2 linked regions of the Idiomarina loihiensis L2TR genome follow. The protein of the gene in region 2 interacts with the protein of the main gene of each other region in a pairwise test. Links are inferred from orthologs where the notes say so. Each region holds a gene or a part of one and is shown on either strand. Other genes may lie near its edges.

Region 1 (4,252 bases), 1.4 Mb from region 2 along the record:
TTCGTGAAAGTTCACCCCCGGAAGCGACTTTATTCAGCGCCTGTATGGGTTGTCCCGGGTTGGTTGTGACCAGAAATTCGACCTCATCGGTACCCAGTCGGGTAGCCCGGGCGCTGGCATCATGTTCAACCTGAATAACAAAACGACCATGGGGCATATTCAACTCTTGCATCGAGCTGCTTATTTTTTGACTTAATTCCGCAGCTGCCTGCTCGCGGCTAGCGGAAAGCTTAAGGGCACTCTCACGGTAAACTTTGCGAGCCTGCTGCCGGTCTTCGTCAAGCTTCTCGGCTTGTTCACCGGCTTGTTCCAGATTATCAAGCTCATCTATTAGCTTTTTGTGTTGCTGGCTCAGTTCCGAGCCGGGTATCTGGTGCTTCTTCGCTAAATGGATAGCGGCGCTTAAGCGGTCTTCTATAATCTGAAGTTCGCCCGGGTCGAGCTCTAAGTCGTCCTGATACTGGCGTAATTCAAGTGCCGCTTCTTCAATGTGTACTTTCGCCTGTTGCAGTAACTGGTTAATAGGAGAAAGCGCGGTATCCATCTCTTCAGCTTCAGCTAAGCGTTGGCTGGCTGACTGAACCAGGCTGGATGCGTTATTGTGCTCTCCTTCGTAAAGAGCGTTTAAAGCAAACACGCCAGCTTCGAGTAAAACCTTGCTGTTACTTAAGCGTTTGTGTTTTTGCTCCAGCTCGTCGAATTCGCCATCAGCTAGCGCGAACTCATTCAGCTCATTAACCTGGTATTCAAGTAATTGACGCTGGGCTTCCAGCTCTTCTTTTTGTTGCTGATAGCTTTGGTATTGTTTTTCAACTGAAGCCCAGTTTTTATAGTCTTGCTGGACTTTGTCTAATAAGTGCTGATGGCGGGCGTAGCTATCGAGTAGCGTTAATTGATGCTCCTCTTTTAACAATAGTTGATGTTCGTGCTGACCATGAATGTTAACTAACAGAGGTGCAAGGGATTTTTGCTGACTGACGGGAACCGGTGTTCCGTTAATCCATGCTTTGGAGCGTCCGTCGCGCTGAATAACCCGACGTAAAACGCAGTCATCATCAGCATCAAACTCATTTTCAGTTAACCACTGATGGGCGGGGCTGGCATCTTCCAAAGCGAAAACAGCTGTAATTTCCGCTTTTTCCTGGCCCGGACGAACCCAGTTAGCATCGGCCCGACTACCCAGGCAAAGGCTCAAGGCATCCAGAGCTATAGATTTACCGGCGCCGGTTTCACCGGTGATAGCGGTCATGCCGTTGTGAAATTCAATGTCTAAAGATTTAACGACTGCAAAGTTGCGAATAGTTAATTGGGATAACATAATCTTCGCTCCAATACTGTTGATATATACAGGTTATACAGTATTTATACAGTAGCTGCGTCGAAATGCAAGTATCCTGTTTAAAAAAGTCGGCTACCCCAGCCTAGTTTATTACGTAATACGTGATAGTAGTTGTGGTCAATAGGATGAATCATACGTAAGGCTTTAGGGTATTTTTTAATAATAACATCATCCCCGGGGTGTACTGTCATCCTGACATGTCCATCGCAACTGATTTGCAGTAAGTCATTGTCGAAAGCTGCTTTCAACCTGACTTCACTGTTACCGTCGACGACAATTGGCCGACTGCTTAAAGTATGGGGAAACATAGTCACCAGAGTCATTGCGTCCAGACCGGGATGCAAAATAGGGCCGCCGCCTGACAATGAATAGGCGGTAGAGCCGGTTGGAGTGGCGCAAATTAAACCATCAGAGCGTTGACTAAAGACAAAATGGTCGTTCACGTAGAGTTCAAACTCTATCATGTGCGCGACTTTGTCGGAGTGCAGGACAATTTCATTAATTGCTCTGCCGGTACCCGATGAACTGCCGTTGTTAATGACTTCGGCGGAGAGCAGGAAACGTTCTTCTACGTGGTAGTTTCCATTAAGTACAGACAACAAAGGCGTCATGACTTCGTCAGGGTCTAAGTCGGTTAAAAAGCCCAAATTACCGCGATTGACGCCGATAACACCGATATCATACTCACATAAGGCGCGGGCAGCACCGAGCATGTTGCCATCACCACCGACGACAATAGCAATTTCGGCCCATTCACCTAAGTCCGGCAGGCTCAGCGTCTCAACTTCTTCCGGCAGGTTTAATTGCTCCGCCGTACGTGCTTCCAGACACAGCGCAAAACCACGATGAATTAAAGCCGTGGTAATCGTTTCTAAAGTTAACTGGGTACCACGGTCGTCGGCTTTGCCGAGTAACCCAATCTTTGTAAAAGCGCTCATTAACGGGATCCTTATGCGTTCGTGTGCTTACGCTACGATGAGCAAGAAAATTTATCAAGTAAGAGAAATCCCCTTGAAAGAAAAAAACTTGCCCCCATTAATCTTGCAACCTTAATTTTAAACTGGTTAAAGAGAGTCACTTATGACCGACAAAAACGATTCGAAACAGAAAAACGAAGCGGCTGATGAGCCGACCGTTGAGCAGCAAAAAGCTGAACAGGAAGCTGCACAGGCAGCGGAAGAGGCGTTGCAGCAGGACGTAGCAGCCGATGAAACTGAAACTGCGGGACAGTCATCAGAGCAAACGGATCGCATTGCTGAGCTGGAATTAGCTTTAAGTAAAGCAGAAGCGAAAGTAAATGATCAACGCGACTCGGTACTGCGCACCCAGGCTGAAATGGAAAATGTTCGTCGCCGGGCCAGTCAGGATGTTGAAAAAGCACATAAGTTTGCGCTGGAGAAGTTTGCTAATGAAATACTAACCTCTGTAGATAACCTGGAGCGTGCTTTACAGCTGGCTGATAAAGAAGATGAAGCGAACAAAAACTTTGTAGAGGGGATTGAGCTTACCTACAAAAATTTAACCTCAACTCTGGAAAAGTTCGGTGTAAAAGCAATTGGTGCAGAAGGCGAAGCCTTTAATCCGGATCAACACCAGGCCATGTCGATGCAGGAATCCGATGAGCATCCGAACAATACTATTATGGCGGTAATGCAAAAAGGCTACGAGCTGAATGGACGCCTGTTGCGTCCGGCAATGGTAATGGTGGCGCGTAACTCGAACTCGGGTGTGGATACAAAAGCGTAACAAAATCGAAAATTATCCCTGTGTTGGGTATTGAAATTCGAACATAGGCACCCCAGATAAGGGGTAACGAAACAAATTACATGAATCAGAAGTTGGAGACGAATCATGGGTAAAACGATTGGTATAGATTTAGGTACAACAAACTCTTGCGTTGCTGTACTGGATGGTGGCAAAGCTCGCGTTATTGAAAATGGCGAAGGCGACCGTACAACGCCGTCAGTAGTTGCATTTACTGACGATGGCGAAATTTTGGTCGGTTCACCGGCAAAACGCCAGGCAGTAACCAACCCAAATAAAACCTTATTTGCGATTAAGCGCCTAATTGGCCGTCGCTTTCAGGACGAAGAAGTACAGCGTGATATCGGTATTATGCCTTACAAAATTGTTAAGGCTGACAACGGTGACGCATGGGTAGAAATTGATGGTGACAAAAAAGCGCCACCACAAATTTCTGCGGAAGTCCTGAAAAAGATGAAAAAGACCGCCGAAGAATTTCTGGGCGAGAAAGTAACGGATGCGGTAATTACTGTACCGGCATACTTTAACGATGCCCAGCGTCAGGCAACCAAAGACGCCGGTAAAATCGCTGGTCTTAACGTAAAACGTATTATTAACGAACCAACAGCCGCTGCTTTAGCGTACGGCATGGACAAGAAGTCCGGCGACAACGTGATTGCGGTGTATGACTTAGGTGGTGGTACGTTCGATATCTCTATTATTGAGATTGACGAAGTTGAAGGTGAGCATACCTTCGAAGTACTGGCAACTAACGGTGATACACACTTAGGTGGTGAAGACTTTGATAACCGTTTAATCAACTACTTAGTTGAGCAGTTCCAAAAAGACCAGGGCATGGACTTGCGTAAAGATCCATTAGCTATGCAGCGTCTTAAAGAAGCCGCAGAGAAAGCGAAAATTGAACTGTCGTCAGCGCAGCAGACCGAAGTGAACTTGCCGTACATTACGGCAGACAACGCAGGTCCTAAGCACATGGCCATTAAAGTGACCCGTGCGAAGCTGGAATCACTGGTTGAAGATTTAATCAAGAAGTCGCTTGAGCCATTGAAACAGGCTTTAGCCGATGCGGATCTGTCTGTCAGCGACATTCAGGACATTATCATGGTCGGTGGTCAGACTCGTATGCCGAAAGTACAGGCTGCGGTAACG
Region 2 (8,815 bases):
CGGCTGCACATTAATTGGCTTCCCTTCCCACAGAGTCAAAGTACAAACATCTTGTTCGACAAGCCATTTCTCCGCTTCGCCTACCGCTTTCTCGTCGGCAGGAACTTGTTCAAAGGTTTCGTTATTCATAAAGTGCCAGAATTCACCATCGTTATAAAGATAAGACAGTTCCAACTCAATAACATCAGCGCCTTCAACGGATTCGCCCGACTTGAAGGTTTTCTCAACCACTTTACCGCTGATTAATTTGCGAATTTTAACGCGGTTAAAGGCCTGACCTTTACCGGGCTTAACCATTTCATTTTCAACGATCGAGCATGGCTCGCCGTCCTGCATGATTTTTAAACCACCTTTAAATTCACTCGTACTATAATTCGCCATAACAAGACTTTCCTTTGTAAATGCCTGATCATTTGCGCGCAATAATAAAACAAATAGCGACTTTTTTCAGGTAAAATATGGAGTATTTGCAGCAGTCGCGGAGGCGTAGTGCCTGAGCCAGCGTATCCTATCTCTATAAATGATCGTCCTGACTGGCAGTTTGAGCTGAAACAAGCCTATACCCAGCCAGAAGAACTGCTACGCGCACTCAAACTCGATCCCGCATTATTTAGTGAGGATATCAAAGCCCGTAAGCTCTTTGCTATGCGCGTGCCAAAGCCTTTTGTTGCGCAAATGCAAGTCGGAGACTCTAACGATCCATTATTACGTCAGGTGCTCCCTTTGCACAACGAGTTTGAGTCGGAGCCCGGTTACAGCACCGACCCTCTGCAAGAACAGCAAGGCCCCGTAAATGGTCTTCTGCACAAGTATAAAAGCCGAGTATTGTTGATACTGCAAGGCGGTTGCGCAGTCAATTGCCGTTATTGCTTTCGGCGTCACTTTCCTTACGACGAATTAACTTTCAGCAAACGCCAACTAACGGAGACACTGGAGTACATCCGACAACACCCGGAAATTAATGAGGTGATTCTGAGCGGCGGCGACCCTCTAATGGCAAAGGACGAGCGGCTTAAAGGGTTGATTAACGAATTTGAATTATTGCCCCAACTCACCCGTTTACGTATTCATAGCCGGTTGCCAGTCGTGATACCCTCCCGCCTGACGCATAAGCTTAAAGAAGTGCTCAGCAACAGTCGTTTGCAAAGCGTCTTAGTGCTTCATGCGAATCATGCAAATGAGATTTCTCCTGAGTTAGCCGGGGCACTCGATGACTGGCACCACGCGGGTATCCATTTACTGAACCAGAGCGTCTTGCTCAGCGGAGTAAATGATAATTTAACCGCGCTTATTGAGCTTAGTGAAAAGTTATTTAGTGCCCGGGTTATGCCCTACTATTTGCACCAGCTGGACAAAGTTGAAGGCGCCAGCCATTTCGCGGTTAGTGACGAGAAGGCGCAAGCCTTGTGGCAAAAAATGACTCATGAATTACCTGGGTTTCTGGTTCCTCGCCTGGTCAGAGAGGAAGCTGGTGAACTCAGTAAAACCGCTATCATGCCGGACGGCACTAATACATTAACAGAGGAAAAACTATGAGCGATAACCTGGAAAGTGTAGAAAGCAAACTGCAGGATCATCTTCAGCAACTGTATCGTCAAGTTATTGATGCAGACCAGTACCTTGACGATCTGCGTCAACAAGGCAAAGCCAAGTTCCAGGGCGTTTTCGCCGAGCAAACGGTATTTGAAAGCACAGGCAACCGTTTTCAGCCCTACCTTAATGAAATTGCTGCCAACTTTGAAAAATGGCAGCAGGACAAAGAAAACGAGCAGCAGTTGCAGTTACTGGTACAACAATTACAGTTGATGACTGAAACTCTCGCTCGTCTTAAAGCTATTCGTCAGGCTGGTTAACAAAGGTTTCTTCGAACCACTGAGTCAGCATCTGCTTTTCAAAATATAAGTCATCCCGTCTCATCCTTGATGCCAGGCTGTCGTAATTAAACCCCATATTTTTTACGTGAGCCTGGCCTTCCTTTACAGCTTCTCCTGAGTTACTCATTAAACGATAATCAAATTCCATTCTAGGGAAGTCAATTTCCCGAACAATGCGCACGTAATTTGAACTCGAGCGTCCAAATGTCGGTTCAACCCGGCCGGTTAAATCAACGTCTGTTACGGTAATTTCCAGCTTCTGATCTTCAGGAAGCTTTGCCGCCAACTCCTGAAAATGCTCAGTCAGCTTATCCATCACCTTTTTCTGGTACCGATCACGTAAGCCATCGGCCGGTCGAATATCTGTGTAACTATCAACATCTTTCCAGGAAACTTCAGCCGTACCAGCATATGCTGTAAAGCTACAGGCTAATAACGCCGCTCCCACTATACCTTGAACACGCATGCTATCTTCCTCCCATACAATCGCCAAGGGTGTCATCTCTAGGTTAGAACACAAATAATGAAAAAAATTCCATAAAAAAAGGGGAGCCATCAAGGCTCCCCTTTTCAAAAGTGCGTTGGGAGGCTTACATCATGCCGCCCATACCGCCCATTCCACCCATGTCGCCGCCAGGCATGCCGCCTGCGTTGTCATCTTGTGGGATGTCAGCAATCATTGCTTCGGTGGTGATCATCAGTGCGCCAACAGATGCCGCGAACTGAAGTGCCGAACGGGTTACTTTGGTTGGATCCAGAATACCCATTTCCAGCATATCGCCGTAAGTGTCGTTACCGGCATTGTAACCATAGTTACCTTCGCCAGCACGTACGTTGTTAGCAACCACAGAACCTTCGGCGCCAGCGTTCATTGCGATTTGACGCAACGGCGCTTCCATCGCACGCAGGGCTAAACGGATACCAACGTTCTGTTCTTCGTTGTCACCACGCAGTTCTGCCAGTTTGCTCGCAGCGCGAACCAAAGCAACACCACCACCAGGTACCACGCCTTCTTCAACAGCTGCACGAGTTGCATGCAACGCATCTTCAACGCGCGCTTTTTTCTCTTTCATTTCCATTTCAGTAGCAGCGCCGACTTTAATCACCGCAACACCGCCAGCTAACTTAGCCAGACGCTCTTGCAGTTTTTCACGGTCATAGTCAGACGTAGTGTCTTCCATCTGCTGCTTGATTTGGTTAACACGACCGTCGATAGCGGTATCGTCGCCATTACCGTCAACAACAGTGGTGTTGTCTTTAGTAATCACAACGCGCTTCGCAGTACCTAAGTCTTCCAGCTGCGTTTTTTCCAGCTCCATACCAATTTCTTCAGAAACCACAGTACCGCCAGTCAGAACAGCAATGTCCTGCAGCATAGCTTTACGACGGTCGCCAAAGCCTGGTGCTTTAACCGCAGCAACTTTAACGATGCCACGCATATTGTTCACAACCAGAGTTGCCAGCGCTTCGCCTTCAACGTCTTCAGCAATAATCAGCAGAGGTTTACCGGCTTTAGAAACACCTTCTAATACCGGCAGTAACTCGCGGATATTAGAGATTTTCTTATCAATCAGAAGAATGAACGGATTGTCTAATTCAACCGAACCACTTTCCTGGTTGTTAATGAAGTAAGGAGACAAGTAACCACGGTCGAACTGCATACCTTCAACAACGTCCAGCTCGTCAGTCAGTGCCTGACCTTCTTCAACGGTGATAACACCTTCCTGGCCTACTTTGTCCATTGCCTGAGCAATGATTTCGCCAATAGTGTGATCAGCGTTTGCAGAAATAGTCGCTACCTGAGCAATGGCTTTGCTGTCGGCACAAGGCTGAGAAATTTTCTTCAGCTCTTCAACTGCAGCGATAACCGCTTTGTCGATACCGCGCTTAAGATCCATCGGGTTCATGCCTGCGGCTACTGACTTCAAGCCTTCGTTAACAATGGCTTGAGCCAGAACGGTTGCGGTTGTTGTACCGTCACCCGCTTCGTCATTTGCTTTAGACGCCACTTCTTTAACCATCTGCGCGCCCATGTTCTCGAACTTATCTTCCAGCTCGATTTCTTTCGCAACAGACACACCGTCTTTGGTGATAACAGGAGAACCGTAAGACTTATCTAATACAACGTTGCGACCTTTTGGACCCAGCGTCACTTTTACTGAATCAGCAAGAATGTTAACGCCTTTCAGCATTTTTTGACGTGCTGTGTTACCAAATTTGACTTCTTTAGCTGCCATTTTTGCTTTCCTCTTAAATTCGTTTAGTCGGTTGTGCTAGTAAGCGTTTCTGACGTCTTATTCTTCAACAGCCAGAATGTCGCTTTCGCTCATGATTAAGTACTCTTCACCGTCAATTTTCTCGGTTTTAACACCGTAGCCTTCATTGAACAGCACTTTGTCACCAGCTTTTACGTCTAGTGCACGTACCTCACCGTTATCCAGAATGCGGCCTTTGCCTACTGCTACGATTTCACCGCGAGTAGATTTTTCTGCCGCAGAACCAGTCAGAACAATGCCGCCAGCCGATTTCGCTTCGACTTCGGTGCGCTTAATAATGACTCGATCGTGTAAAGGACGAAGTTTCATTGTTGATAACTCCTCAACCTATTGTTGTTAGTGGTTAATACCCCTAAGGGGCGGATAAAAATGTGTGTGCACATTAAATGGGGGAGGAATTTTTGTTATCAAGGGGGAAGCTCAAAAATTTTTATGCTAATTTGCAAAACTGACAGGCGCTATAGGGAGGTTCTATGACTCAGCAACCACAATTAATTTTATGCACCACAGACAGTTCTGACTCGGCTAAACAGCTGGCGCGTTCTCTACTCGAAAAAAAGCTAGTGGCCTGCGTCAACATAGTGCCTAATATGACCTCTATTTACTCCTGGCAGGGCGAATTGCATGAAGACCAGGAGTGGCTTTTACTGATAAAATCGACTGCGGAACGTTTCAGTGACATAAAAAGTACCATCAGTGCTATTCACCCTTACGATTCTCCAGAATTAATAAGCATCAATATTGAAGATGGTTTACCCGATTATCTGACGTGGATACAGGACTCAGTTAAATGATACAAAGATTCATCACATGTCTCGCAGCCTTAACTCTGGTTTTTGCCGTCGTTGCGCCAGCACATAGTGTGCAGTCGAATCCATTCCAGCAGGACAATCAGTTTTTATCGGTAGATCAGGCTTTTGATTTCGACAGCGAAGTTAATGACAGCAAAGTGACGGTCAGTTGGGTTGTCGCTCCCGAGTACTATTTGTATCAACACCGCTTTAAGGTGGTTCCCGAAAATGCATTAGCAGCAGAACCCGAACTCCCGCAAGGCGAGTCTCATAACGATGAGTTTTTTGGCGAGTCAATTGTATACCGCAACTACGTTGAGTGGTCTTTTACACTTAACCCGGAGTTTTCCGGCGACACCATTACCGTTCAGTATCAGGGCTGCGCAGATGCGGGGTTATGTTACCCGCCCACTGAAAAGCAGATTAAACTCTCCAGTACTAGTGAAACCGCCCCCGCCACCGCACCGCCAAACACCGACAGCAGCCTGTTCGGTATAGGTGAACAACATTTAATCATTACATTGTTACTCTTTTTTGCTTTGGGTATTGGCTTAGCTTTTACCCCCTGCGTGTTTCCTATGTACCCCATTTTATCCGGCGTTGTGCTGGGCAACCGTGAACGTAACTGGAAAAACACACTTTGGCTTTCCTTTATATACGTTCAGGGTATGGCCATTACCTATTCTCTATTAGGCCTGGTTGTGGCATCAGCGGGTATGCAGTATCAGGCTTACTTTCAGCATCCGGTGGTGTTAATTGTTCTTGCAGTATTGTTCGCGCTTTTTGCTTTGAGTATGTTCGGAGCTTATACGCTGCAGCTTCCTATTAGCTGGCAGTCAAAACTGCAAAGCTTTAGCGGCCAGCAAAGCGGAGGCAATATCGTTGGCGTCTTTATTATCGGCGCTATTTCCGGCCTGGTAGCATCACCCTGTACCACAGCCCCCTTGTCAGGGGCGTTACTCTTTATTGCGCAATCGGGCGATATGGTAAGCGGCGTCGCTATTCTTTACGCATTAAGCCTGGGTATGGGCGTGCCGCTTATTCTATTCGGCTTAAGTGGCGGCAAGCTTCTGCCCAAAGCCGGCGCGTGGATGAACGTGGTTAAGCAGTTCTTCGGTTGGCTGTTATTGGCAGTTACCTTATTCTTAATTGAGCGCCTTATTCCGACCAGTATTAGCATGTGGCTGTGGATTTTTTACTTTATTCTCGCCGCCGTATCTCTGGCTGTTTCGATAAGCCAGCCGCTTCGGATCACCACGAAAGTTATCACTATTGTACTCTTAGCAGCGGCGGCTACTACAGGCAGTTACTGGCAGGTTAATAAAGCGCAACTGGAACAAAAAAGTCACGGCCTTTTTACTGTTGTTAGTAATGTCAGCGACATACAACAACAAGTAGCAGAAAGTGACCGATGGGTAATGCTAGACCTTTATGCGGACTGGTGCGTGGCCTGCAAGGAATTCGAGCAGTACACCTTTTCAGATGAGCAGGTTCAGGCGCAGTTTCAGGAGTTTAAACTCATTCAGGCCGATGTTACCCGCAATAACGCGCAAGACGTTGAGATTCTGAGTCGCTACAAGGTGCTGGGGCTACCCACCATTCTGTTCTTTGACCCTGAAGGCAACGAACGCCCTGAATACCGGGTTACCGGTTATATGAACGCTGAGGATTTCAAAAAGCATCTGGAAAAGATAGTTTCCGAGTAAACTTGTGCCTAAATGCGCTGATAAGACCAGTAAAGTGCTGCAATCTTGCTTTTTTTCCCTATAATACTGTTGTTATAGGAACCCAAACTGAAAGTTGTGGTCACTTTTAATAGTTTCCGTAACTTCACAGCAAATGGCGGCACAATGGCAGAACGTTTTAAAATATTAGTGCTCAATGGCCCGAATCTAAATTTACTGGGGCAGCGTGAACCAGAGCTTTATGGTAAGCAAAGCCTGGATGATATCGCTGATTCGCTGGGAGCCATTGCTAAACAACACGCAACAGCACTAGATTTCCGTCAGTCCAATGCTGAACACCAGTTAATTGACTGGATCCAGCAAGCCGCCAAAGACTCCGTAGATTATATTGTGATTAATCCGGCAGCCTACGCACACACCAGCGTGGCATTACGCGATGCGTTATTGGCTGTGAAAATCCCTTTTATTGAAGTGCACCTTTCCAATATTTATCGCCGTGAGAGCTTCCGCCACCATTCTTATTTGGCAGACGTGGCTGACGGTGTTATCTGCGGGCTTGGCGCCCGTGGTTATGAATACGCATTACAAGCAGCTTTAACTACATTGAACAATACAGATAACTAAAGGTAGACGTTAGCATGGATATCCGAAAAATTAAGAAACTGATCGAGCTCGTTGAAGAATCTGGCGTAGCAGAACTGGAAATTACCGAGGGCGAAGAGTCAGTTCGGATTAATCGTTACAGTGCGCAGCCTGCACCGATGCAATACGCGCCACAACCGCAACACGCCCCTCAGCAAGCGCCACAATCAGCTCCGGCAAGCCAGCCAGCGGCTGAACCAGCCAGTGAAGAAATTAGCGGCCACGTTGTTCGCTCTCCTATGGTTGGAACCTTCTACGAAGCTCCATCTCCTGATGCAAAGCCTTTCGTTACTGTTGGCTCTCGCGTTAATGCCGGCGAAACACTGTGCATTATTGAAGCAATGAAAATGATGAACCAGATTGAAGCAGACAAATCCGGTGTCGTTAAACAGATTTTAGTAGATAACGAAGAGCCGGTTGAATTTGATCAGCCACTGTTTATCATCGAATAAAGTAACCGCAGGTATTTGTCATGTTAGATAAAGTGGTCATTGCCAACCGTGGCGAAATTGCACTGCGCATACTGCGAGCCTGTAAAGAGCTCGGCATTAAAACAGTGGCAGTTCATTCAACGGTTGATAGAAACCTTAAACACGTTTTACTTGCAGACGAAGCAATTTGCATAGGTAAAGCGCCAGCGAACGAGAGCTACCTGAACATTCCCCGTATTATCAGCGCCGCTGAAATTACGGATGCAGCAGCTATTCACCCGGGTTACGGCTTTCTGGCCGAAAACGCCGATTTTGCTGAACAAGTTGAACAATCTGGCTTCATTTTTGTTGGACCAACGCCGGATCTTATCCGTCTTATGGGCGACAAAGTATCAGCCATTAAGGCAATGAAGAAAACCGGCGTTCCTTGCGTTCCGGGGTCGGATGGCCCTCTGGATGACGACGACGAACGTAATAAGAAGCTTGCTAAGCGCATTGGTTACCCCATTATTATTAAAGCAGCAGGCGGCGGCGGTGGTCGTGGTATGCGGGTTGTACGCGAGGAGAGCGAATTGCTCAGCTCTATCACTATGACTCAGAACGAAGCTCGCGCAGCCTTCGGTAACCCTGTTGTCTATATGGAAAAATTCCTTGAAAACCCTCGCCATGTGGAAATTCAGGTTCTGGCCGATGGACAAGGCAATGCCATTCATTTAGGTGAACGTGACTGCTCGATGCAGCGTCGTCACCAGAAAGTGGTTGAAGAGGCACCTGCGCCGGGTATCACCCCTGAAATGCGTAAATTTATTGGTGAGCGTTGTGCCAAAGCTTGTGTAGAGCTTGGCTACCGTGGCGCTGGTACATTTGAATTCTTGTACGAAAATGGTGAATTCTATTTCATTGAAATGAACACCCGTATTCAGGTTGAGCATCCGGTTACCGAGATGGTCACAGGTATCGACTTGATTAAAGAGCAGTTGCGCATTGCAGCCGGTCGTCAGCTTTCGGTCAGCCAGGAAGATGTTGTCATTCGTGGTCATGCCATTGAATGTCGGATTAACGCCGAAGACCCTGAAACCTTTACACCGTCACCGGGCACTATCACCCGTTTCCACT

Evidence for each region.
Region 1: the proteins of groL (region 2) and grpE interact in binary tests that used the Escherichia coli proteins (3 or more experiments, as listed by UniProt). The link is inferred for Idiomarina loihiensis L2TR from one-to-one orthologs.

What each region holds. Positions count from the first base shown.
Region 1 is NC_006512.1:1,043,671-1,047,922, reverse strand. Bases 1,533-4,252 are described here. They hold grpE (nucleotide exchange factor GrpE), read left to right. Parts: upstream 1,533-2,419; coding sequence 2,420-3,085; downstream 3,086-4,252. Other genes in these bases: dnaK (molecular chaperone DnaK), read left to right, coding at 3,191-4,252; nadK (NAD(+) kinase), read right to left, coding at 1,533-2,277. In the rest of the region: DNA repair protein RecN, read right to left, coding at 1-1,318; more of nadK, read right to left, coding at 1,399-1,532. UniProt on the Escherichia coli protein: Participates actively in the response to hyperosmotic and heat shock by preventing the aggregation of stress-denatured proteins, in association with DnaK and GrpE. It is the nucleotide exchange factor for DnaK and may function as a thermosensor.
Region 2 is NC_006512.1:2,441,134-2,449,948, forward strand. What follows is about bases 1,789-4,639. They hold groL (chaperonin GroEL), read right to left. Parts: upstream 4,112-4,639; coding sequence 2,465-4,111; downstream 1,789-2,464. Other genes in these bases: priC (primosomal replication protein PriC), read left to right, coding at 1,789-1,853; IL_RS11710 (DUF3016 domain-containing protein), read right to left, coding at 1,834-2,340; IL_RS11720 (co-chaperone GroES), read right to left, coding at 4,169-4,459; cutA (divalent-cation tolerance protein CutA), read left to right, coding at 4,624-4,639. In the rest of the region: efp (elongation factor P), read right to left, coding at 1-381; EF-P beta-lysylation protein EpmB, read left to right, coding at 490-1,536; more of priC, read left to right, coding at 1,533-1,788; more of cutA, read left to right, coding at 4,640-4,944; IL_RS11730 (protein-disulfide reductase DsbD), read left to right, coding at 4,941-6,647; aroQ (type II 3-dehydroquinate dehydratase), read left to right, coding at 6,792-7,250; accB (acetyl-CoA carboxylase biotin carboxyl carrier protein), read left to right, coding at 7,265-7,720; accC (acetyl-CoA carboxylase biotin carboxylase subunit), read left to right, coding at 7,741-8,815.